DNA from 3 places in the Aurantimonas sp. NFXS3 genome. Region 3 is predicted to be linked to each of the others. Evidence: riboswitches for the same ligand, from Rfam matches in the RefSeq annotation. Region 3 holds a riboswitch; each other region holds the start of a gene.
The links. A riboswitch is a leader RNA that binds a small molecule or an ion and turns the genes downstream of it on or off. The one in region 3 is predicted to bind thiamine pyrophosphate.
Positions count from the first base shown of each region.

Region 1: it holds a riboswitch for thiamine pyrophosphate, as region 3 does, so the genes downstream of both, thiO (glycine oxidase ThiO) here and thiD (bifunctional hydroxymethylpyrimidine kinase/phosphomethylpyrimidine kinase) in region 3, are expected to answer to the same signal.
Region 2: it holds a riboswitch for thiamine pyrophosphate, as region 3 does, so the genes downstream of both, thiC (phosphomethylpyrimidine synthase ThiC) here and thiD (bifunctional hydroxymethylpyrimidine kinase/phosphomethylpyrimidine kinase) in region 3, are expected to answer to the same signal.

Region 1 is NZ_JAGDDZ010000002.1:554,628-562,538, forward strand. It holds gene pnp (polyribonucleotide nucleotidyltransferase) at 1-1,104, shown strand, start outside; gene J3367_RS07735 (hypothetical protein) at 1,208-1,504, opposite strand; gene J3367_RS07740 (LysR substrate-binding domain-containing protein) at 1,611-2,504, shown strand; gene J3367_RS07745 (DUF2937 family protein) at 2,630-3,142, shown strand; TPP riboswitch at 3,203-3,328, shown strand; gene thiO (glycine oxidase ThiO) at 3,479-4,456, shown strand; gene thiS (sulfur carrier protein ThiS) at 4,453-4,650, shown strand; gene J3367_RS07760 (thiazole synthase) at 4,695-5,492, shown strand; gene J3367_RS07765 (thiamine phosphate synthase) at 5,552-6,160, shown strand; gene fabI (enoyl-ACP reductase FabI) at 6,188-7,033, opposite strand; gene fabB (beta-ketoacyl-ACP synthase I) at 7,047-7,911, opposite strand, start outside.
Region 2 is NZ_JAGDDZ010000004.1:297,735-305,645, forward strand. It holds gene thiC (phosphomethylpyrimidine synthase ThiC) at 1-1,618, opposite strand, end outside; TPP riboswitch at 1,740-1,867, opposite strand; gene J3367_RS13685 (septal ring lytic transglycosylase RlpA family protein) at 2,179-2,568, opposite strand; gene J3367_RS13690 (alkaline phosphatase D family protein) at 2,790-4,247, opposite strand; gene J3367_RS13695 (cell wall hydrolase) at 4,425-5,270, opposite strand; gene J3367_RS13700 (succinate dehydrogenase iron-sulfur subunit) at 5,383-6,162, opposite strand; gene J3367_RS13705 (TRAP transporter large permease) at 6,325-7,605, opposite strand; gene J3367_RS13710 (TRAP transporter small permease) at 7,700-7,911, opposite strand, start outside.
Region 3 is NZ_JAGDDZ010000002.1:782,699-790,609, forward strand. It holds gene treS (maltose alpha-D-glucosyltransferase) at 1-1,078, shown strand, start outside; gene glgB (1,4-alpha-glucan branching protein GlgB) at 1,075-3,303, shown strand; TPP riboswitch at 3,388-3,486, shown strand; gene thiD (bifunctional hydroxymethylpyrimidine kinase/phosphomethylpyrimidine kinase) at 3,530-4,342, shown strand; gene J3367_RS08905 (GGDEF domain-containing protein) at 4,356-5,543, opposite strand; gene J3367_RS08910 (transglutaminase family protein) at 5,636-6,532, opposite strand; gene J3367_RS08915 (circularly permuted type 2 ATP-grasp protein) at 6,529-7,911, opposite strand, start outside.

The DNA.
Region 1 (7,911 bases), 230 kb from region 3:
CTGTTCACCCGCGGCGAGACCCAGGCGCTGGTCGTCGCCACGCTCGGCACCGGCGAGGACGAGCAGTTCGTCGACGCCCTGACCGGCACCTACAAGGAGCGCTTCCTGCTCCATTACAACTTCCCTCCCTACTCGGTCGGCGAGACCGGCCGCATGGGTTCGCCCGGTCGCCGCGAGATCGGCCACGGCAAGCTGGCATGGCGCGCCCTGCGTCCGATGCTGCCGGCACCGGAGCAGTTCCCCTACACGATCCGTGCCGTCTCCGAGGTCACCGAGTCGAACGGCTCGTCCTCGATGGCGACCGTCTGCGGCACCTCGCTGGCGCTGATGGATGCGGGCGTTCCGCTGAAGCGTTCGGTGGCGGGTATCGCCATGGGCCTGATCAAGGAAGACGAGCGCTTCGCGGTGCTGTCGGACATCCTTGGCGACGAGGACCATCTCGGCGACATGGATTTCAAGGTCGCCGGCACCTCCGAGGGCATCACCTCGCTGCAGATGGACATCAAGATCCAGGGCATCACCGAGGAGATCATGCAGATCGCCCTCGACCAGGCCAAGGGCGGCCGCCTGCACATCCTGCAGGAGATGGGCCAGGCGCTGTCGGAAAGCCGCGCCGAGCTGGGCGAGTTCGCCCCGCGCATCGAGGTCATGCAGATCCCGACCGACAAGATCCGCGACGTCATCGGCGCCGGCGGCAAGATCATCCGTGAGATCGTCGAGAAGACCGGCGCCAAGATCAACATCGAGGATGACGGCACGGTGAAGATCGCGTCGTCCTCCGGCAAGGAGATCGAGGCGGCCAAGAAGTGGATCCACTCGATCGTGGCCGAGCCGGAAGTCGGCGAAGTCTACGAGGGTACGGTCGTCAAGACCGTCGAGTTCGGCGCCTTCGTGAACTTCTTCGGTTCGCGTGACGGTCTCGTCCACATCTCGCAGCTCGCCGCCGATCGCGTCGCCAAGACGACCGACATCGTCAAGGAAGGCGACAAGGTCTGGGTCAAGCTGATGGGCTTCGACGAGCGCGGCAAGGTTCGCCTGTCGATGAAGGTCGTCGACCAGGAGACCGGCCAGGAGATCAAGAAGGGCGAGGAAGACGCCGCCTGATCAGGCCGTCTCTTCGCTGACAGAAAGAAAGGCGCGTCCCTCGGGGCGCGCCTTTTTCGTTGGGGTGAGGCCGGGGCTCTGGCTCCCGGTCGGTACGTGCGCGTCAGACGGACCGCTGGCGCGGGCGTCGCGACGAACGCTTCTGCAGCCGGGCGATCGCGTCGAGCGCGTCCACCGTGAGCGGCAGCCGCGCGACCTCCTCGACCTGCGGACGGGTCAGGCCGGTGACGTCTTCCAGGATGTGGTCGTCGACGCGCAAAAGGGTGTTGAAGGCGTCGCGGCAAAGCCGCTGCCGGCGCTTCTCCACCGTCCAGTTATGCAGCCAGCCGACAAGGCCGGGCTGACTGTGGTGTGCTTCGTCGAGCCGGATGGGCTGGGGCAGGGCCGAATGATGCAGCATGAGAACCTCCAATTGCCGATAGACAAAATGTGAGGGTTTCTCATTGATGAGACAAACGAGAAGGAGTAAGCCTAGCGGCAAGTTTCGCTAACAGGAGGCTCCGCCTGTGCTGACGCCCACTCTGCCCAATCTCGACATGGACCTCGCCCGCACGATGGTGGCGATTGCCGACACCGGCAATTTCTCGCGCGCCGCCGAGCGGGTGCATCGCAGCGCGTCGGCGATCAGCCTTCAGGTGAAGAAGCTGGAAGACATGGTCGGCCGCGACCTGTTCCGCCGCGATGCGCGCAGCGTGGCGCTGACCGCCGATGGCGAGATCTTCCTCGGCTATGCCCGTCGCCTTTTGAAGCTGAACGACGAGGCCTTCTCGCGCTTCCTGTCGCCCTGCTGCGAGGGTAGCGTGCGGTTGGGCGTGCCCAACGACAATGGCGTGGTCGCCATGCCGGAAATCCTCCGGCGCTTCGCGCGGACCCATCCCAAGGTCGAGGTGGAGGTGCGGCTGGACCGCACCGAGGAATTGCGGCGGCGCTGCTGGTCCGGGGAGCTCGATCTCGCCGTGTACAGTCACGACGAACGCCTCGACGGGCCGGACTACATCCATTCCGAGCCGCTGGTCTGGGTGGGGGCGCGCGGCGGGCTCGCCGTCGCCGAGACGCCGCTGCCGCTCGCCCTTGCAGATGCCGGCTGCGCCTGGCGCGGCATGGCGCTGGCGGCGCTGGACGCTCGCGATATCGACTATCGCGTCGCCTATACCAGCGAGTTCTGCACCGGCCAGCTTGCGGCCGTCGCCGCCGACCTCGCCATCGCGCCGCTGCCGATCAGCGTCGTGTCGGACGACATCGTGCAGCTGGGCGCCGAACGCGGCCTGCCGCCGCTGGGCAATTACCGCATGACGCTGGCCCGCCGCGACGGCGCCGGCCCGGTCGCCGATGCGCTGGCCGCCCATGTGACCGCCAGCTTCTGCGCCATCGCCGAACGCGGCACCCGCCTGTTCGCCTGACGGACGCGGGGACTGGTATGATCAGGCAGCAGGCGTATCGTGGCCGGGGGCGCGTCGTCTGACGCGAGGCCGGCGATCGTCTGTGCGACCGGTGCGCCGGAGAAGCCTTGAGGGAGGATGAGGGAATGCCGGGGCTGATCATCCGCGTCGTGGCGGCGCTGTTTCTCGGGCTCGTCTCCAGCCAGTCGCTGGAATTCACCCAGCAATATCTGCAGCGTCTCGGCGGCGCCGTCGACGAATTGCGCAAGGTCGTGGAGCGTTTCGACGCCAGCGCGGCGGCCTCCGACCTGTCGCGCAGCGAGGCGGTGGCGCGGTTGCGCGAGAACCGCGACGCCTTCGTCGCGCGCCAGGGGGCGGATGCCGAACAGACCATTGCCCGCTATGACGCGGTGGAGCGGCGCTATCGCAGCGTTGCCGAATCGGCGCCCCTGTTCCGGCCCTTCGTCGCGGCGGGCGATCCGGACTGGGAGATCGCCGAGCGCGCCGCCGCCGACTATCGCCCGGCCCTGCCGATCACCGTCGAGGGATTGCTCCTGGCCGTTGCGGGTTTCGCCCTCGGCTGGGCGATCGGGGCCGGCGGCCATGGCGCCGCGCGCATGCGCCGGCGTCGCCGCGAGCGTCGGCTGGCGTCGAGCTGAGCCGGCGCGCGCGATCTTGGCGCGGCGGCGTTGACAGGGCCGCCCGGGAAGCACAGATTCCGTCCATCCAAGGGGAGTTCCGGCAGGGAACTGAGAGGCCATCGGCCGCCGAAAGGCGTGAGCGCGTGGCGACCCTTCGAACCTGATCCGGTTGAGACCGGCGGAGGGATGGAATGCGGGGGCCCTTGGCCTGCGGCTCACCGCAGGCGAGCGCCGCGCCGCCGATCTTTCCCCTGTCCATCAGCCGGATCTCCGAGACGCGTCGAGGAGGATCGAGACAATGGCCGACCGGGCCGCCTGTTTGCACCCCGCCTGCCGCATCGGCGGGGCCTGACCATGCGGGTTGCCGTCATCGGGGCCGGCGTTGCCGGGCTCGTCACCGCGCTGGAACTCGCCAAGCGGGGCGCCGACGTCGCGCTGTACGAGGCCGCACCGGAACTGGGCGTGGCCGCGGCGTCGTGGCTGGCCGGCGGCATGCTGGCGCCGCGCTGCGAGGCCGAGAGCGCCGATCCGGCCATCGTCGCGCCGGGTCTGGCGGGGATCGACTGGTGGTCGCGGCATGTGCCGGACGTCGCGCGCCACGGTACGCTGGTGCTGGCGCCTTGGCGCGACCGCGCGGACCTTGCCCGCTTCGCCCGCCGCACGCGCGGCCACAAGCGGCTCGACGCCGAGCGGATCGCGGCGCTGGAGCCCGATCTCGCCGGCCGCTTCGCCGAGGGCCTGTTCTTTGCCGAGGAAGCCCATCTCGATCCGCGCCGGACGCTGGAGGCGCTGGCCGAACGGCTGCGCGAACGCGGCGTCACGCTGCATTTCGGCCGGCGCGTCACGGCCGCCGATCTCGACCATGATCGCATCGTCGATGCGCGCGGCATCGCGGCACGACCGGAGCTGCCGCGGCTGCGCGCGGTGCGCGGCGAGATGGTGTTGCTGCGCACAAGGGAGGTGTCGCTGGCGCGGCCGGTGCGGCTCCTGCATCCGCGCTCGCCGATCTATGTCGTGCCGCGCGCGGACGGGCTGTTCATGGTGGGGGCGACCATGCTGGAAAGCGACGACGATCGCGGCATCACCCTGCGCGGCACCGTCGAGCTGCTCAACGCCGCCTATGCGCTGCATCCGGCCTTTGCCGAGGCGGAGCTGGTGGAGACCGGCGCCGGCCTGCGGCCCTCCTATGCCGACAATCTGCCAAAGGTGACGCGGAACGGCCGGGTGGTCAGCCTGAACGGGCTGTACCGCCACGGCTTCCTGCTGTCGCCGGCCATGGCGGCGGAGGCCGCCGCCGAAATCTTCGCAGAGACGCTGAAGGACGCATCATGAGAATTTCCGTCAATGGCGAGGAGCGCAGCGTCGAGGCCGCCACCCTCGACCGGGCGCTCATCGAACTGGGTTACGAGGGCGCCGTGGTCGCCACGGCCCTGAACCGCGACTTCGTGCCGAAGGCCGAACGCGGGACGGTGCGCCTCGCCGAAGGCGACGCCATCGAGATCATCGCCCCGATGAAGGGAGGCTGAGCATGGACACGATCGACACCGACACGGCGAACGCCGTGACCGGCATGGACATCTATGGCCGCCGCATCGCCTCGCGGCTGATGCTCGGCACCTCGCTCTATCCCTCGCCGCAGATGATGACCGACGCGATCAAGGCCTCCGGGGCCGGCATCGTCACCGTCTCGCTGCGCCGTGAATCCGGCGAGGCGCGGGCCGGCCAGGCCTTCTGGGAGCTGATCCAAGGCCTCGGCCTCGACATCCTGCCCAACACGGCCGGCTGCCATACGGCCCGCGAGGCGGCGACGACGGCGCAGATGGCCCGCGAGATCTTCGGCACGGACTGGATCAAGCTGGAGGTGGTGCGCGATGCCGAGACGCTGCAGCCCGACGTGTTCGGCTTGGTGGAGGCGGCCCGCATCCTGACCGGCGAGGGCTTCAAGGTGTTGCCCTATACGGTGGAGGATCTGTCGGTGGCCGACCGGCTGGTCGAGGCCGGCTGCCGGGTGCTGATGCCCTGGGGCGCGCCGATCGGCTCGGGGCTCGGGCTGAACAATCGCTACGGCCTGCGCCAGCTGCGAGCGCATTTTCCCGACGTGACGCTGGTGGTCGATGCCGGGCTCGGCCTGCCGTCGCAGGCGGCCGCCGCCATGGAGCTCGGCTATGACGGCGTGCTCCTGAACACGGCGGTCGCCAAGGCCGGCGACCCGGTGGCGATGGCGCGGGGCTTTGCCCTGGCGGTCGAGGCCGGCCGGCTGGCCTTCGAGGCGGACCCGATGGCGCCGCGCGACATGGCCGCGCCCTCGACCCCGATGCTGGGGCAGGCGATGCTCGGTGATGTCGGCGGACCGGGAGGTTCGCGATGAGCCGGGCGGAGGGACATTGGAGTGGGGAGCGCGGTGCCGAGGAGCGGCCGGGGACGGGGCTGCGGCTCGATCCGTTCTACCTGATCGTCGACGATGCCGAGATGGCGGAGCGGCTGGTGCCGGTCGGGGTGAAGCTCCTGCAATTGCGCGCCAAGGACATGGACGCGGCGAGACTGCGGCAGGAAATCCGCCGCACGCGCGATGTCTGCGCCGCCCATGGCTGCCTGCTGGTGATCAATGATTTCTGGCGTCTGGCGATCGAGGAGGGCTGCGATGTCGTCCATCTGGGGCAGGAGGACCTGGCCGCGGCGGACCGGGTCGCGATCAAAGCTGCCGGCCTGAAGCTCGGCATCAGCACCCATGACAGCGCCGAGCTCGCCGTGGCGCTGGCCGCCGAGCCGGATTACGTCGCGCTGGGGCCGGTCTGGCAGACCAAGCTGAAGGTGATGAAATGGGCACCGCAGACGCCCGAGCGTCTCGGCGTCTGGCGCCAGCGTATCGGCGATCTGCCGCTGGTGGCGATCGGCGGCATCACCGTGGAGCGGCTGCCGCAGGTCTTCGCGCAGGGCGCCGACAGCGCCGCGGTGGTCACGGACGTGACACGGGCCGCGGATCCGGAGGCGCGGGCGCGCGAATGGCTCGCGGCGACTGCGCCCTACCGGCGATAGGCTTTGAGGCTGTGAGCGGGAGGGCGGCTACTTGCCGCCGCTCTCGTCCTCGCCCTCGACCACCGCCTTGCGGTGTTCCTGGGCCTTCAGCTCTTCGAGCGAGGGCATCGACATGATGTTGTAGCCCGAATCCACATAGTGGATCTCGCCGGTGACGCCGTTCGACAGCTCCGACATCAGGTAGAGCACCGCGCCGCCGACTTCCTCGATCGAGGTGTTGCGGCGCATCGGCGCGTTGCGGCGCTGGAAGTTGAACATCAGCCGCGCGTCGGAGACGCCGGCGCCGGCCAGCGTGCGCACCGGTCCGGCCGAGACGCTGTTCACCCGGATGTTGCGCGGCCCGAAATCGGCGGCGAGATAGCGCACCGAGGCTTCGAGCGCGGCCTTGGCGACGCCCATGACATTGTAGTTCGGCATGACCCGCACGGCGCCGCCGTAGCTCATGGTCACCATGGAGCCGCCATTGGTCATGATCTCCGCCGCGCGCTTGGCGACCTCCGTGAAGGAGAAGCAGGAGATCAGCATGGTGCGGGTGAAGTTCTCCCGCGTCGTGTCGGCGTAGAGGCCCTTCAGCTCGCTCTTGTCGGAGAACGCGATGGCGTGGAGGACGAAGTCGATCGTGCCCCATTCTTCCTTCAGCGTCGCGAAGACCTGGTCGAGCGATTCGGTGTCCTCGACATCGCAGGGAATGACCAGCTTGCTGCCGATCTCCTCGGCAAGCGGGCGCACGCGCCGTCCGAAGGCCTCGCCCTGATAGGTCAGCGCGATCTCCGCGCCCTGGGCCGCCAGCGCCTTGGCGGCGCCCCATGCGATGGAATTGTGGTTCGCGACGCCCATGATGAGCCCGCGTTTGCCTTTCATCAGATCGGTCATGTGCCCTTCAACCTCAATCCGTCACGCGTTGGAAGGCGAGGCAGGCATTGGTGCCACCGAAGCCGAAGGAATTCGACAGGACCCGGTCGATCTTCGCATCGTCGACCCGCTCGCGCAGGATCGGCATGCCCTCGAACTCGGGATCGAGTTCGTCGATATGGGCGCTTTTGGCGAGGAAGCCGTGCTTCATCATCAGGAGCGAGTAGATCGCCTCGTGCACGCCGGTGGCGCCCTGGCTGTGGCCGGTCAGCGACTTGGTGCCGGAGATCGGCGGGATGTTGTCGCCGAAGACCTCGCGGATCGCCTGGACCTCCATGCGGTCGCCGACCGGGGTCGAGGTGGCATGGGGGTTGATGTAGTCGATCGGGCCGTCGAGATGGCCGATCGCCTGGCGCATGCAGCGCACCGCGCCCTCGCCGGACGGGGCGACCATGTCGGCGCCGTCGGAGGTGGCGCCGTAGCCGACCAGCTCGGCGACGATGTTGGCGCCGCGCGCCTTGGCCCGCTCGTATTCCTCCAGCACCAGGACACCAGCGCCGCCAGCGATGACGAAGCCGTCGCGGGCGTTGTCATAGGCGCGCGAGGCGATCTCCGGGCGGTCGTTGAAGTCCGAGGACAGGGCGCCCATCGCGTCGAACAGCACCGACAGGGTCCAGTGCAGATCCTCGCAGCCGCCGGCGAACATCACATCCTGCTTGCCCATCTGGATGGTCTCGTAGGCATTGCCGATGCAATGGCTCGAGGTCGAGCAGGCCGACGAGATCGAGTAGTTGACGCCCTTGATCTTGAACCAGGTGGCCAGCGTCGCCGAGGCGGTGGAGGACATCGCCTTCGGCACGGCCGTCGGTCCGATGCGCTTCGGGCCCTTTTCGCGGGCG
Region 2 (7,911 bases), on a different contig from region 3:
CGTGGAAGGAGCGCGCCGTCTCCGGGTCGAGGGAGAGGTTGAACTGGTCCTCCCAGCGAAACTCGAAGCGCGCCCGGCTCAGCGCGTCGTCGCGCAGCTGCGCAGCCGGGTGGCCCTTGGCGAGATCTGCGGCATGGGCCGCGATCTTGTAGGTGACGACGCCGACCTTCACGTCGTCGCGGTCCGGCAGGCCCAGATGCTCTTTCGGCGTGACGTAGCAGAGCATCGCCGTGCCGAACCAGCCGATCATCGCCGCGCCGATGCCCGAGGTGATGTGGTCGTAGCCCGGCGCGATATCGGTGACCAAGGGTCCGAGCGTGTAGAACGGCGCTTCGCCGCAGACCCGCATCTGGCGATCGACATTCTCCTTCACCTTGTGCATCGGCACATGGCCCGGCCCCTCGATCATCACCTGGCAGCCCTTGGCCCAGGCGATCTTCGTGAGCTTGCCCAGCGTGTCGAGCTCGGCGAACTGTGCCGCGTCGTTGGCATCGGCGATCGAGCCGGGGCGCAGGCCGTCCCCCATGGAGAAGGACACGTCATAGGCCCGGCAGATATCGGCGATCTCCTCGAAATGCTCGTAGAGAAAGCTCTCTCGGTGGTGATGCAGGCACCACTTCGCCATGATCGAGCCGCCGCGCGACACGATGCCCGTCGTGCGGTCCACCGTCAGCGGAATATGGGACAGCCGCACCCCGGCATGGATGGTAAAATAGTCGACGCCCTGCTCGGCCTGCTCGATCAGCGTGTCGCGGAAGACCTCCCAGGTGAGGTCCTCGGCGATGCCGTTCACCTTTTCCAGCGCCTGGTAGATCGGCACCGTGCCGATCGGCACCGGCGCGTTGCGGATGATCCAGTCGCGGATGTTGTGGATGTTGCGGCCGGTGGACAGGTCCATCACCGTGTCGGCGCCCCAGCGGATCGCCCAGACCATCTTCTCCACCTCCTCGGCCATCGAGGAGGTGACGGCGGAATTGCCGATATTGGCGTTGATCTTGACCAGGAAGTTGCGGCCGATCGCCATCGGCTCGACTTCCGGATGGTTGATGTTGGCCGGGATGATGGCGCGGCCGGAGGCGACCTCGTCGCGCACCCATTCCGGGGTAATGAAATCCGGGATCGCCGCCGAATACGGCTCGCCGTCGCGCTCCAGGGCCCGCTTTGCCTCGGCCCGGCCGAGATTCTCGCGGATCGCGACGAACTCCATCTCGGCGGTGACGATGCCGGCGCGGGCATATTCGTACTGGGTCACGGCGCGCCCGCCCGTCGCCCGGCGCGGTGCGTTGCGAACCGGAAATTCCGGCGTCAGCTTCTCGGCCGGCAGATTGCCGTTGTCCTCGGGCTGCACCGCGCGGCCCTCGTAGAATTCGGTGTCGCCGCGGGCCGCGATCCAGCTCTCGCGGATGCGCGGCAGTCCCTTGGCAATGTCGGTCTCGACCTGGCTGTCGGTATAGGGGCCGGACGGATCGTAGACGATGACGTCGGGCTCGCCCGCGGTCGGATGCACGGTGATTGCGCGCATCGGCACGCGGATGTCGGGAAAGGCCGTTCCGGCCAGGTAGATCTTGCGGGATGCCGGCAGCGGGCCGGCGGTGACGGTGGGTGTCACGGCATTCATCTTGGTTCTCCAGTCGCGCTCGCGTCGGAGATCCAGTTCTGCTTTCGGTGATCGAAAACTCTCGTCGGCCTGTCGGATCGCCCCTGTCGTTGAGGGCATGGCCCGCATTGCGGGCCGGAGAGGTCGGCGGCTTTCCCATCCCTACGCCAGTATGAACTGGATCAGGTTCGTAGGGTCGCCGCGCGCTTCGCCGATGATCGGCGGCCGTCGGCCTCTCAGTTCCTTGCCGGAACTCCCCTTGGACGAGCGGACGGTAGCAGTCCCCGTGGGGGTGTCAACAGCGGTTGCAGCGGTCGTTACCGAAGATCGGCACGTCACAGGAAGAGGCAGGGAACGGGAAGACAGGAAGCAGGACCGGCAGCGGCCGATCGGGACATCGCGGCGGCGACGCAGGCGATGCGCCGCGGGCCGGGACGACCGGGAGGCGGTCAGGGGCAAAGCCCGAGCCAGACCCGCGATGCGTGTCGCGGGCGGTCCGCGGCGCAAGCGGCGCCGTCGGACGAGATGGTGTCACATGCGGGCGGCCAGCGCCCCGTCATGCGGTCGGCAAAGCCGAGACCCTAGAGGATGTCGAGGCTGACCTTGGCGGTGCCCGAATGGATCATGCCGATCTTCGAGGCCGCGGCGCGCGACAGGTCGATGATCCGGCCGCCATGATACGGGCCGCGGTCGTTGATGCGCACGACGACGGACTTGCCGTTGCGACGGTTGGTGACGCGCACCTTGGTGCCGAAGGGCAGCGTCTTGTGAGCCGCCGTCATGGAGTTCATGTTGAAGCTTTCGCCGTTCGCCGTGCGGCGACCATGAAAGCGCTTTCCGTAATAAGAGGCGGAACCCGAGGCCGCGGACTTCGTTTCGGCTACGACCGGAGTGATTGCGACGGAGTACGAACCGACCATCGTTCCGGCGAAAAGCGCAGCCGCGAGAGCGGCCTTCGGCAGAAACTTCATTCTTGGCATGTCCTTGAGATGCGACGTTTGCGACGCCGCCTCCTTCGTCAATTCCTGTGACGAGAAAAAGGACGGACTCTGGCAGCAATAGGGTCTTTCTACGACAGCGGAACTTTTCGGGCCCTGGCGTATCGTCCTGAGCCCAAACGAAGAATTTCCGTCCGAGCCCTGTACTGAATGCGACAGCCATGTCGCATTCGCGCCGGTGACGCCTTAACCGGTCAGACCGCCAGCTTCGGGGTCCGGCCGCTGTCTTCGAGTTCCCATTCGGCCTGCCAGTCCATGCCGTCCTGCGACAGGACGAGGTAGTTGCGCTCGCTCGTATAGGTCGCGCGGCGCGACGGCAGCGGCCGCAAGCGGATCTTCCGGCCGCGCAGTGGGCTCTCGCCGACACGGGCGAGAAGGCCGAGCGCAAACGGATAGGCCGGCCCGGGCGCGGGGTGGGAAATGCCGGACGCGACGAGCTGGTGCATCACACTCCCGTTCAGAAGCCGCATCTCGCCGCGCGTCGCCAGATGGATTTCGCCGGAGACGACCACGAGCCCGCCGACGGCCCGCTCGGCGCGATCGGCCAGGCATTGCAGGCAGCGGATCCATTCGCGCCGATGCGCCCGGCTCTGCCACTGGTCGCGCAGATCGTCGGACAGCTTGGCGACCCGCGGTACGATGCCGGCGACGAGCTCGGCCCAGCTCAGCCGCGGCCCGAGCACCGGCACGCTGGACATCAGCACGATCCGGTCCGGCTCCGGCGTCGTCTCCAAGGCCGTTTCGAAGCTCTTCCATCCGACCGGCCCCATCACCCGGTCGGGGCGGCGTTCACTGCGCAGGTCCGGCGCGAGGATCGTCAGGCCCGGATAGCGCACCGCGACGCCCAGGCTGCGCGCCTGCCGGTCCAGCGCGATCGCCGGCAGGTCGGCCTCATCCGCCGCCAGCTGGAAGATCAGGAACATCTCGCGCGCCGCCTCGAACAGGCCGCGCCCGACGGGACTGTCCAGGAGCGCCGCCGGATGGCTGCCCCAGCCGTCGATGATGTCGTGGTCGTCCCACATCGACACGGACGGCACATGGGCCGACATCGCCCCCATGGCGGGCCGGGCGAAGCTGATCAGATAGCGCTCGAAATAGAAGCGCCGGATCGCCGCGCGGGCCTCCTCGGTCAGCGGTACGGTCCCGCGCTCGTCGGGCTTCAGGCTGGTCCAGCGCTGTACATCCGGATGACAGGCGAGGACGTCGTCGGCATAGAGCTGGTCGCCGCCCTGCAGCATCAGGGAGAACGGAGCGCGGTCGTGCTCGGCGGTGAGCCGGGTCCACATGGCGTCGCGCTCGGCGATGTCGCGCGTAAGATCCCCGTTCTCCTGGCCGTTGCAGGAGACATAGGCGATGCGCGCCGCGCCGCCGTCGGGGCTGACGACGGCATAGTCCGTCTCGTCGATGCGGTAGGAACTGGTGGTGCCGGCCGGCAGCGAGAAATCGTAGCGCCAGACCGTGCGGCCGAACCTCGTGGCCAGCGCAATCGGCTGCATCGCCTCGCCCGCGGCAAACAGGTCGGGCGCCGCGGCCGCCTCGTCCAGGACGAGGATCGCAGCGAGATGGTCGCGCCGGCCATCGCCGCCGCGTGCATAGAGGATCGGGCCGATCCGGTCCGGAAGCGGATTGGCGGCGGAAACGGTCTCGGTCATCGGCTCCTGCCGGCTTGGCTGTGACCGATGCCCGTCCCGGCTTCGGTCTCGCCCCGCCATATAGGAAGCCATGGCTGCCATGCCGACCGCAATGCCGCCATCACGCGGGCCGGACGATCGGACGCCGGCAGAACCAACGGGGATTGCGGCTTTCGCGGAGCCCCGCGCCGGCCGAACTCAGTCGGCGGTGGTGGTCTGGACGCCAGGCAAGGCCTGCATGCGGGCGTCGAGCGTGGCCGTATCGGCGACATCCGGGGTCGGCGCGGCGGCCTCCGCCGCACGAACGCGTCCGCCCTTGCCGCTGTCGGCGCGGGCCGGCTGTTCGGTCAGGCCCTGCCAGAGCGTCAGGAAGGGATTGGCCTCGTCACCGGTAGTCTTGCGCGGCGCCATGGCGGTGGCCGTCGCCAGCCCGGCCGGGGCCGACGTGTCCCGTTCGGGGCTCGGCGCAACGGCGGCGGTGCGAACCTCGTCGATGGCCGCGGCGGCGCCATTCTTGCGGACCTCCGCCTGGGACGCCATGCGGAAGCCGGCACTGCGCTGGTCGCGCGAGATCTTCTGGTAGAAGGCGTTGCCGCCGGCAATGACCTTGTAGTGCATGTTGCCGTAGCCGAAGCTCAGGCCCGCCGTGTGGAAGAACTTGGCATCGCCGACGGCGGCGTGGCGCTTGCCCGACAGGACCTCATGGGCGGTCTGCATCGCCAGTTCCTTGCCGGCCCCCATGTCGCGGGTCATCACGCCGGGCGCGAACTGCTTGGGCTGGGCGACCACGTCGCAGACGGAATCGGGATAGCTCGGCGAGCCGACGCGGTTCATCACCACGGTGCCGACGGCGAGCATGCCCTCGCGGCTGGAGCGATTGGATTCGAAGAACATCGCCCGGGCGAGGCATTCCTGGCTCGGACCGTAGCTGAGGGGTGACACCACCTCCTCGATCTCCGGTGCGCCGACACAGCCGGACAGGACGGCAGCGGACAGAAGGGTGGCAAGGGCCGGCAGACGGCCGCGGATCGACAACGTGCTCATGGCGCTGTCGTGGTCACGAAATGTGTCGGCAAACGGGGCGGCGTGTGCGGGAATCACACCGGCAGGCGATTCCGCCAGCCGGTGTTGCCGAATCGCCGCGCCTGCCGCCGGGTCAGACCCGGCGTTCGATCATCATCTTGCGGATCTCGGCGATCGCCTTGGCCGGGTTCAGTCCCTTCGGGCAGGACTGGGTGCAGTTCATGATGGTGTGGCAGCGATAGAGCTTGAACGGATCTTCCAGATCGTCGAGCCGCTCGCCGGTCGCCTCGTCGCGGGAATCGATCAGCCAGCGATAGGCCTGCAACAGGACGGCCGGGCCGAGATAGCGGTCGCCATTCCACCAGTAGGACGGGCACGAGGTCTGGCAGCAGAAGCACAGGATGCACTCGTAGAGGCCGTCGAGCTTCTCGCGGTCCTCATGGCTCTGGCGCCATTCGCGCTCGGGCTCGGGCGTATCGGTCTTCAGCCACGGCTCGATCGAGCGCAGCTGGGTGTAGGGCACCGTCAGATCGGGGATCAGGTCCTTGATCACCGGCATGTGCGGCAGCGGATAGACCTTCACGGCGCCGCGGATCTCGTCCATGCCCTTGGTGCAGGCCAGCGTGTTGGAGCCGTCGATGTTCATGGCGCAGGAGCCGCAAATGCCCTCGCGGCAGGAGCGGCGCAGCGACAGGGTCGAGTCGACCTTGTTCTTGATCCACAACAGCGCATCGAGAACCATCGGGCCGCAATCGTCGGTGTCGACGTAATAGGTGTCGGTCCGCGGGTTTTCCTCGTCGTCCGGCGACCAGCGATAGATCTTGAACTCGCGCACATTCGTCGCGCCCGCCGGCTTGTCCCACACCTTGCCGGGATTGATGGTGGAGTTCTTCGGGAGGGCAAGTTCGACCATGAGGATGTATCCGGTGCCTTTCTGGAATCGTTCGCAACATAAAGCGTGCGCTGCAAAACACCAGAGACGAAACCGCGCGGAAAGGCTTCAAATCGTTTGAAGTCCGGCCGTTTTCCGGTGTCTGCGACGTTGTCTCGCGGCCGTTGCCGGGTGACGCCTGCCTCAGCGATAGATCAGCGTCGGCAGCCACATGGTCAGGGCCGGGATGAAGGTGATCAGGAACAGCACCACGAAGAGCGGCACCAGGAAGGGCGCCGTCGCCGACATGCAGCGCTCGAACGGAATGCCCGATACCCGCGACAGGACGTAGAGCACCATGCCGATCGGCGGGGTCAACAGGCCGATCATCAGGTTGAGCACCATGATCACCCCAAAATGCACCGGATCGACGCCCATCTGCATGGCGATCGGCAGCAGCACCGGCGTCAGGATGGTGATCGCCGCCACGGTCTCCATGAAGCAGCCGACGATCAGCAGGATCAGGTTGATCAAAAGCAGGACGACCCACGGATTGTCGGAGATCGTCAGGATCAGCGCGGCGAACTGCTCCGGCGCCCGGTTGGAGGTCAGGATCCAGGCGAAGATCGACGCCGCGGCGACGATGAACAGGACGACGGCGGTGGTCTCGATCGTGTCGAAGGAGACCCGCAGGAACCGCTTCAGCGTCAGCGTGCGATAGACCACGAGGCCGAGGATCAGCGCCCAGGCACAGGCCGCGATCGCCGCTTCCGTCGGCGTGAAGGCGCCGGTCAGGATGCCGCCGACGATGATCACCGGCGTCATCAGCGACAGGAAGGCGCGCTTGAAGGTGAAGCCGAGGATCGACAGCTTGAACGGCTGGTCGACCGGATAATTGCGGCGGCGGGCATAGATCGCGATCATCGCCATCAGCGAGACGGCCATCAGCAGGCCCGGAATGAAGCCCGCGGCGAAGAGTTGGCCGATCGAGGCGCCGGCGACGACGCCGTAGATCACCATCGGCAGGGACGGCGGAATGATCGGCCCGATGGTCGAGGACGCCGCCGTGATGCCGACCGCGAAGCCCGGCTCGTAATTGGCGTCGCGCATCGCCTTGATCTCGATGGCGCCGAGGCCGCCGGCATCGGCCACCGCCGCGCCCGACATGCCGGCGAAGATCACCGAGGCGCCGACATTCACATGGCCGAGACCGCCGCGCATCCAGCCGAAGATCGCCTTGGCGAAGTCGAAGATCCGCTCGGTGATGCCGGCGGCGTTCATCAGGTTGCCGGCGAGGATGAAGAAGGGGATCGCCAGCAGCGGGAAGGAATCGACGCCGTTGATCATGCGATGGATGACCACGACGTCGGGCACCCGGCCCTCGACCAGGATGAAGATCGCCGAGGAGCCCGCCAGAGCGATGGCGACCGGCACGCCGAGGATGATCATCCCCAGAAGCAGCACGAACAGCATCGTCAGCAGCATGGAAACCCCGAACAACAGGTAAGGCCGCGACCGGCCGGGCGCACCGGCCCGGCGTCGCATGCGAAGGAATGGGAGGCAGCGGCGCGCCTGGGCATCAAAGGCCGGTGCCCGTCAGCGCGAAGCGTTCCGGGTCGATCAGCCGGCTGGTGCCGCTGCGCCAATGGCGGATCAGGGCGATGAGCGCGTAGACGGTCATCAGCGCGAAGCAGACCGAAACGCCCCAGTAGACGGAGGATTTCGGCACGTCGATCGAGACCATCTTCTGATGCGTGCGGCCGGCGAGCTGGACGCAGAACCAGCCCATGG
Region 3 (7,911 bases):
CTCCGTCCTTGTCGGGGACGAGGCGATTCTGAAGTTCTATCGCCGCCTGCGCGACGGCGTGCAGCCGGAACTCGAGATCACCCGTTTCCTCACCGAGAAGACCGATTTCGAGGCGGCGCCCGCGCTGCTCGGCTCGATCGAACTGGTGCGCGAGGATGGCAGCCGCACGGCGATCGCGGCGCTGTTCGAGCAGGTCCGCAACCAGGGCGACGCCTGGACCGTCGTCACCGATGCGCTGGCGCGCTATCTGCGCGATCACGCCTATTCCAACGAGCCGGCCACGGAAGACGGTGCCGAGATCGCGCCGATGAGCGATCTCAAGCTCGCCATCCAGATCGATGTCGGCGACGTGCTGGGCACGCGGACCGGCGAGATGCACGCGGCGCTGGCGACGGTCACCGGCGATCCGGCCTTCGATCCGGAGCCGATCGACACGGCTTCGCTGGCGGAGATGCTGGCCGAAGCCAAGCGCGAGGCGACGGATGCGCTGACCGTGCTGCGCCGCATGCGCGACAATGCCGGTGACGGCATCGGCCTGGACGTCGATCGCCTGCTCGGGGCCGAGAAGGACATCCTGACCTGGTTCGACGGCTTCATGAAGCTGACGGTCAATTCGCACCGCACCCGGATCCACGGCGACTACCATCTGGGCCAGGTTCTGGTGGCCAAGAACGACGTGGCGATCCTCGATTTCGAGGGCGAGCCGGGCCGCGATCTGGAAGAGCGACGGCGCAAATCCTCGCCGCTGCGGGACGTGGCCGGCATGATCCGTTCCTTCGACTACGCCGCCTTCTCCGCTCGTGACAAGGCGGGCCCCGCCGACGAGGGCACCGTCGAGCGGCTGCGCGAAATGGCCGAGAGCTGGCGCGACGAGGTCACCGAGACCTTCCTTGCGCGCTGGAGCGAGGCTTCCGGCATGTCGCTTGCCGACCCGGCGACCGGGCAGTTGCTGGATCTCTTCGTGCTCCAGAAGGCTTTCTATGAACTGCGCTACGAAGCGACGATGCGCCCCGCATGGCTGTCGATCCCGCTGCGGGGAATCGTGGCGCTCCTCGAGAAACGACAGGTTTTGAAATGACGCTGACGAGTTCCTCATCGCGCGGAGCGGCCGCTTCGACCGACCATCGCGCCGACGCGCATCAGATCGATGCCATCGGCCGCGGCATCCACGGCGATCCCTTCGGCGTGCTTGGGCCGCGCAAGGCCGACGGCGGCACCATTGTGCGCGTCTTCCGGCCGGGCGCCGAGACGGCCGCGGTCGTGGACAGGACGGGCAAGCTCCTGGGCGAGCTGGAAGCGGGCGGTGCCGACGGCTTCCATTCCGGCTACGTGTCCGGCCTGAAACCGGACGACGCCTATCGCCTGCAGTTCACGCATGGCGGCGAACGCTGGCAGGAAGAGGACACCTATCGCTTCGGCACGGTGCTGGGCGAGCAGGACGTCTATCTCCTGGCGGAAGGCAATCACTACCGCCTCTATGAAAAGCTCGGCGCCCATCCGACCGTCATGGACGGCGTCGAGGGCACGGCTTTCGCGGTGCTGGCGCCGGCCGCCCGGCGCGTGTCCGTGGTCGGCAATTTCAATTCCTGGGATGGCCGCCGCCATGTCATGCGCAAGCGCCACGAGTGCGGCGTGTGGGAATTGTTCATCCCCGCCGTCGGGCGCGGCGAGGTCTACAAATACGAGATCATCGGCGCCGACGGAAACCTTTTGCCGCTGAAGACCGATCCGGTCGGCTTCCTTCAGGAGATGGCGCCGTCGACCGGCTCCATCGTCGACGGTCTCGTCGAGCACGAATGGAAGGACGACGAGTTCCAGGCCCATGCGGCCGACTGGCAGGATCGCGAGAAGCCAATCTCGATCTACGAGGTGCATCTGGGGTCCTGGCGGCGGGGTCCCGACAACGCCTATCTCGACTATGACGAACTGGCCGCCGAGCTCGTACCCTATGTGCGCGACATGGGCTTCACCCATGTCGAGTTGCTGCCGGTTTCCGAGCATCCCTTCTACGGGTCCTGGGGCTACCAGCCGATCGGCCTCTACGCGCCGACCTCGCGCTTCGGATCGCCCGCGGGCTTCGCACGCCTCGTCGATGCGCTGCATCAGGCCGGCATCGGGGTGCTCCTCGACTGGGTTCCGGGGCATTTCCCGACAGACACCCATGGCCTCGGCCAGTTCGACGGCACCGCGCTGTACGAGCATCCCGATCCGCGTCGCGGCTTCCACAAGGACTGGAACACGCTGATCTACGATTACGGCCGGCCGGAAGTGGAGAACTTCCTGGTCGCCAACGGCCTCTACTGGCTCGACCGCTTCCACATTGACGGCCTGCGCGTCGATGCGGTCGCCTCGATGCTGTATCTCGACTATTCGCGCGAGCACGGCGAATGGGAGCCCAACATCCATGGCGGGCGCGAGAATCTCGAGGCCATGGCGTTCCTCAAGGACACCAACGAGCGGGTCGGCGAGTACTATCCCAAGGCGACCACCCATGCCGAGGAATCGACCGCCTTCCCGGACGTGTCACGCCCGACCTTCGCCGGCGGCCTCGGCTTCCACTTCAAGTGGAACATGGGCTGGATGCACGACACCCTGCATTACATGCAGGAAGACCCGATCAACCGGCGCTACCACCACCACCACATGACCTTCGGCATGGTCTACGCCTATTCGGAGAACTTCGTCCTGCCGCTGAGCCATGACGAGGTGGTCTACGGAAAGGGCTCGCTGCTCGGCAAGATGCCGGGCGACGAGTGGCAGAAATTCGCCAATCTGCGCGCCTATTTCGGCTTCATGTGGACCCATCCCGGCAAGAAGCTGATCTTCATGGGCGGCGAGTTCGGCCAGGTCGGCGAGTGGAACCACGACCGCTCCCTCGACTGGCATCTCCTGGAGCAGCCCGGTCACGAGGGCATGCGCCGCCTCGTGCGCGATCTCAACACCATGTATCGCGAGATCCCGGCGCTCTACGAACTCGACTGCGATCCGGCCGGCTTCGAATGGGTCGACACGTCGAATGTCGAGCAGAGCGTCATCGCTTTCATGCGCAAGGACCGCGCGGGCAACCCGGTGCTGATCGTGTCGAACTTCACGCCGGTGCCGCGCCATGAATACCGCATCGGCGTGCCGCTGCCCGGCCGCTGGGTCGAGCGCCTGAACACCGATTCGGAGATCTACGGCGGCTCCAATGTCGGCAATATGGGCGGCAAGGACGCCGAGGAGGTGTCGGTGCACGGCCGGCCCTACTCGATTCCCCTGTCGCTGCCGCCGCTCGGCACCATCGTCCTCGTGCAGGAAGGCTGAGCCGCCGGAAGGCTGGACGGCGGCCGGTCGCCGCCGTCCCGTCGCGGACGCTGCTGACATGAGGGCGGCGACCGCGTAGAACCGAATGCGTGACGGGGGCGCCCGCCGGAAACGGCGGGCTGAGATGCACCCTTCGAACCTGACCCGGATAATGCCGGCGGAGGGAGTCGCGGCGGGGTCTCTCACATGCTCCGTCGGGCCCGTCGTCGGCCAGGAGCCGACCGCGATGCCAAGCCAGTCCACCATCCGCAATGTTCTCTCGATCGCCGGCTCGGACCCCTCCGGCGGGGCCGGCATCCAGGCCGATCTGAAGACCTTCGCGGCGAACGGCGTCTACGGCATGGCCGTGATCACCGCGCTGACCGCCCAGAACACGCGGGGCGTCAGCGGCGTCGAACTGGTCTCGCCCGACTTCGTCACCCGCCAGATCGATGCGGTCTTCGCCGATATCCGCGTCGATGCGGTGAAGATCGGCATGATCGCCACGGCCGAAATCGCCCATGCTGTCGCCGATGCGCTGAAGCGGCACCAGGCGCGGAACGTCGTTCTCGACCCGGTCATGGTCGCGAAGGGCGGCGATCGCCTGCTGGCCGAGGAGGCCGTGGCGGCATTACGCAGCGAACTCGTACCCCTTGCCGACATGATCACGCCGAACCTGCCGGAAGCCGCCGTGCTGCTCGATGTTGCGGAAGCCACCGACCGGGACGAAATGGAGGCGACCGCGACCCGCCTGCAGGCGCTGGGCTGCGGCTCGGCGCTGTTGAAGGGCGGCCATCTGAGCGGCGACGACAGCCCGGATCTGCTGGTGACGGCAACGCAGCGCGAATGGTTCGAGGGCGTGCGCCTCCAAACCCGCAACACCCATGGCACCGGCTGCACCCTGTCCTCGGCGCTGGCGGCGCAGCTCGCGCTGACCGGCGACGCGTTCGCGGCGGTGAGGGTCGCCAAGGCCTATGTCGCGGGCGCCATCGGCGCGGCGGACCGGCTGGGCGTCGGATCGGGGCACGGTCCGACGCACCATTTCCACCGTCACTGGTAGCCGGGCGCTTGGCTCAGGTGGCCTGCAGCAGGGCGTCGTCCGCGGGCGGTCCATCCACCGGGGCGTCTACCACGACGGCCTCGACGCGGTCGCGGCCCATGGATTTCGCCCGGTAGAGCGCCTGGTCGGCGGCAGTGAGCAGGCCGTTCAGGTCGCGGTTCGCCTCGTTGGTGGCCACGCCGGCACTGACGGTGGCCGCGATCGACCGGCCGCCGACCGTGCGGGCCTGGTTGGCAAATCCGCGCACGATCGCCCTTGCGATGACCGCCGGCTCGTGCTTGTCGCGTCGCCGGACGAGGGCGGCGAACTCCTCGCCCCCGAGACGGGCGAAGACGTCGGTCGGACGCAGATGGTCGGCGGTGCTGTCGACGAACAGCTTGATGACCTCGTCGCCGCAGCCGTGCCCGTGATCGTCGTTGATCTTCTTGAAGCGGTCGAGATCGAACAGCAGCAGGGCGACGTCGCCGGCATCGGCGTCGTTGAGAAGCGCGGTCGCCTTGGTCGTGAAGGCCCGGCGGTTGTCGATGCCGGTCAGGAAGTCGGTTTCCGACAGGCGGCGAAGAGACTGCTCATGCCGCCCGCGCACCATGGCAATGACGAGATAGGTGCTCACGCCGATCATCAGGATGGCCTGGGTCATCACCAGCGTGAACAGGAAGCCGGTCATCAATTGCTGGTCAGCTATGGCGGCTGGCAGGCCAACCAGCACCACGCGCAGGGCGCAGAACAGACCATGGGCACCGAAGGCCGCGCTGAGGATCAGCGCCGGCCCGCTGCGGGCCGTCGGGTTGAGCAGGGTCAGCGCGATGGCCAGCGAATAGAAGGCGGCGATGGTCGAGATCACGGCGACCCGGGCCTCGATGCTCTCTGCCGCCGGGGACAGCCCGTAGAACAGCAGCCAGACGACCGGCCCGGCATACCACCAGAGGCTGGTTTTCACATCGCAGAACCGGGCGAAGCCGACATAGAGCAGCGCATAGCCTGCGAGCAGCAGCGCATTGGCCCCGCCGATGGCCACCGCATAGAATTCGAACACCCGCAGCGGCGCCGTGGCCGCAGCCAGCGCGATCAGGCCCATGCCGGCGCTCCAGTACAGCAGCGCCGTCTCGCGCAGATTCCGCCACTCGACCAGATGGCAGAGGCTGGCGCTGAGACAGAGCGCGCTCAGGACAAGGAGCATCGTGGGGGTATGGATCTGCATGTGCCCGCGAAAAACGAAGATGACGTAGGGATACTAGCGCGAAAGATGTCGACGCTTCGTTACGACTTGCAACGATGAGTCCGCAATAAGTCTCAGTCGCTCGCGGCGGTGGCGCCTTCCAGCGGGACCACGTCGACGGCATGCGAGGTCTGCTGGTGGCCCGCGGTCACAACGACACCCGCGATTGGGGCGACATCGTCATAGTCACGGCCCATGGCCACGATGATGTGGCCCCGTTCCACCGCGACGCCGTTGGTCGGGTCGAACCCGACCCAGCCGGCATCCGGGCCGAGCCACGCGGCGGCCCAGGCATGCATGGAATCGGCGCCTTCGAGGCGCGGCTGCCCCGGCGGCGGCTCGGTGCGCAGGAAGCCGCTGACATAGGCCGCGGGAATGCCGGCGCCGCGCAGGCCCGCCACCATCACATGAGCAAAGTCCTGGCAGACGCCGCGGCGGCGCGCAAAGGCTTCGGCGATGCCGGTGCGCACGTCCGTCGCGCCGGGCTCGTAGGCGAAGTCGTCCTGGATGCGCCGCGCCAGCGCGAGGACGCCGGGTCCCGCCTGCGGCGACTCGTCGAGGCTCGAAGCGGCATAGGCGGTGATGTCGCCGGCCGGCACGATGCGGCGACTGCGGCCGAGAAAATGGATCGGCGACAGCGCGTCGCTGCCGCGCCAGGTGATCGCGGCGTCGGCGATGGCATCGGCCGTCGGCGTTGCCGCTAGGTCCACCGGTGCGCGGTCGACCCGCACGCGGGCGCGCATATCGACCGCCAGTTCGCCATGCGGTCGGCGGAACGCCACGTCCTCGACCGGATTGCCGAAGAAATCATGCTCGTGATGATGCTCGTCGGGATCGGGCGAGACGGCGACCGTCGAGGTGAGGACGCGCTGGCCGCTGTCGTCGCGGGGCCGCACATAGAGGAGATGGCGGGCATCGGCGACGGCGGAGGGATAGGCGCAGCCGATCTGCAGGCGGATGTCGTAGATCATTCCGGGCCGCCCCCGTCGGTCGGGGTGGCCGGGCCGGCCATCAGATAGCGGCGTCCGATCAGGTCCGACAAAAGGCCGAGATCGCCGGCGACACGTTCGAGGAAGGCGGTGTCCACTTCCGCCGCCTCGGCGGTTTCCAGCCGGACCTTGAGGCGCGCCACACGGCGAAACAGCATGTCCGGCGTCTCGCCGGACTTCACGCCCGGCAGTTCCACCAGCCGCGCCTCCAGATCGTTCACCTGGAAGGCGAGCGAACGCGGATTGAGCGGATCGAGAAGCGTGAGGTCGACCACCGTCTCCTGCGACAGATCCACCGAATAGCGGCGGCGATAGGTGACGCGGCTGTCGGTGAATTCGAGGAGGGCTTCCAGTGCGCCCTCGGGCGGCGCGTCCCGCATCAGTGTCGCCGCGATCAGCGCCGACATCTGGCCGCGCTCGATCCGCCGGCCGCATTGCATGAAGCGCCAGCCGGTGAACTGGTACATGTTCTCGCGCACGAGGCCCGTGAAGCCCGACAGCCGCGTCAGGATCTGGCTGGTCAGCGCCACGATGTCCCCGTCATCGTCGGCGATGGCCTGTTCGATCAGCTCGACGATCTCGTTCAGGCTGCGCCAGCCATCGGGCGAAAACCGGTCGCGGATGCGCGAGGCGGTGCTGGCGGCCTGGCGGGCCAGCATCAGGAGGCCCGTTGCCGGGTCTGCCGGCGGGATCGAGACGCCGAGCCCTGACAGAAGCGTTGCGACACTGGCCTCCACCTCGGCCAGCCGCTGGCCTTCACCGGCCCGCGCCGCGTAGAGCCGCAGAAGCCGGGTGGCAACCTCGCAGCGTTCGGCATAGCGGCCGAGCCAGTAGAGATTGTCGGCGGCCCTTGCCGGCAGAGCCCCCGGCAGCCGCCGCAGGAAACGATCGCCCGAGCCGAGCAGCGTGACCGGGCTCGCCGGCGTTTCGGAAGGGATCCAGACGTCGGTGGAACGGCCACCCTTCTGCATGGAGACGACGCGGGCGTCGCGGGAATCGGCGATGCGGGCAAAGCCGCCCGGCATGACGTGCCAGCCATCCTCGTCGCGGGCGAGAAAGACCCGCAGGGTCACCGGTCGTGGTTCCAGCACACCATCGACGAAGGCGGGCGCGGTGGACAGGCGGGCGATCTCCTGGCCGACCAGCCGGAACCCCTCCGCAACGAGGCGCGATCCGCTGTCGCCGGTGTCGAAGGCCGGTCCGGCATCGCCGGTCGCAGCCGATGGCGGGAACGCGTCGGCCAGTTGCAGCCGGTCGCGATGCGCCGCGACATGGGCCCGCTCCGCCTCCTGGCCGCACCACCATGTCGCAACCGTCGGCAGCGCCAGCCGGTGGCCGATCAGCGCCTCGGCCAGCGGTTC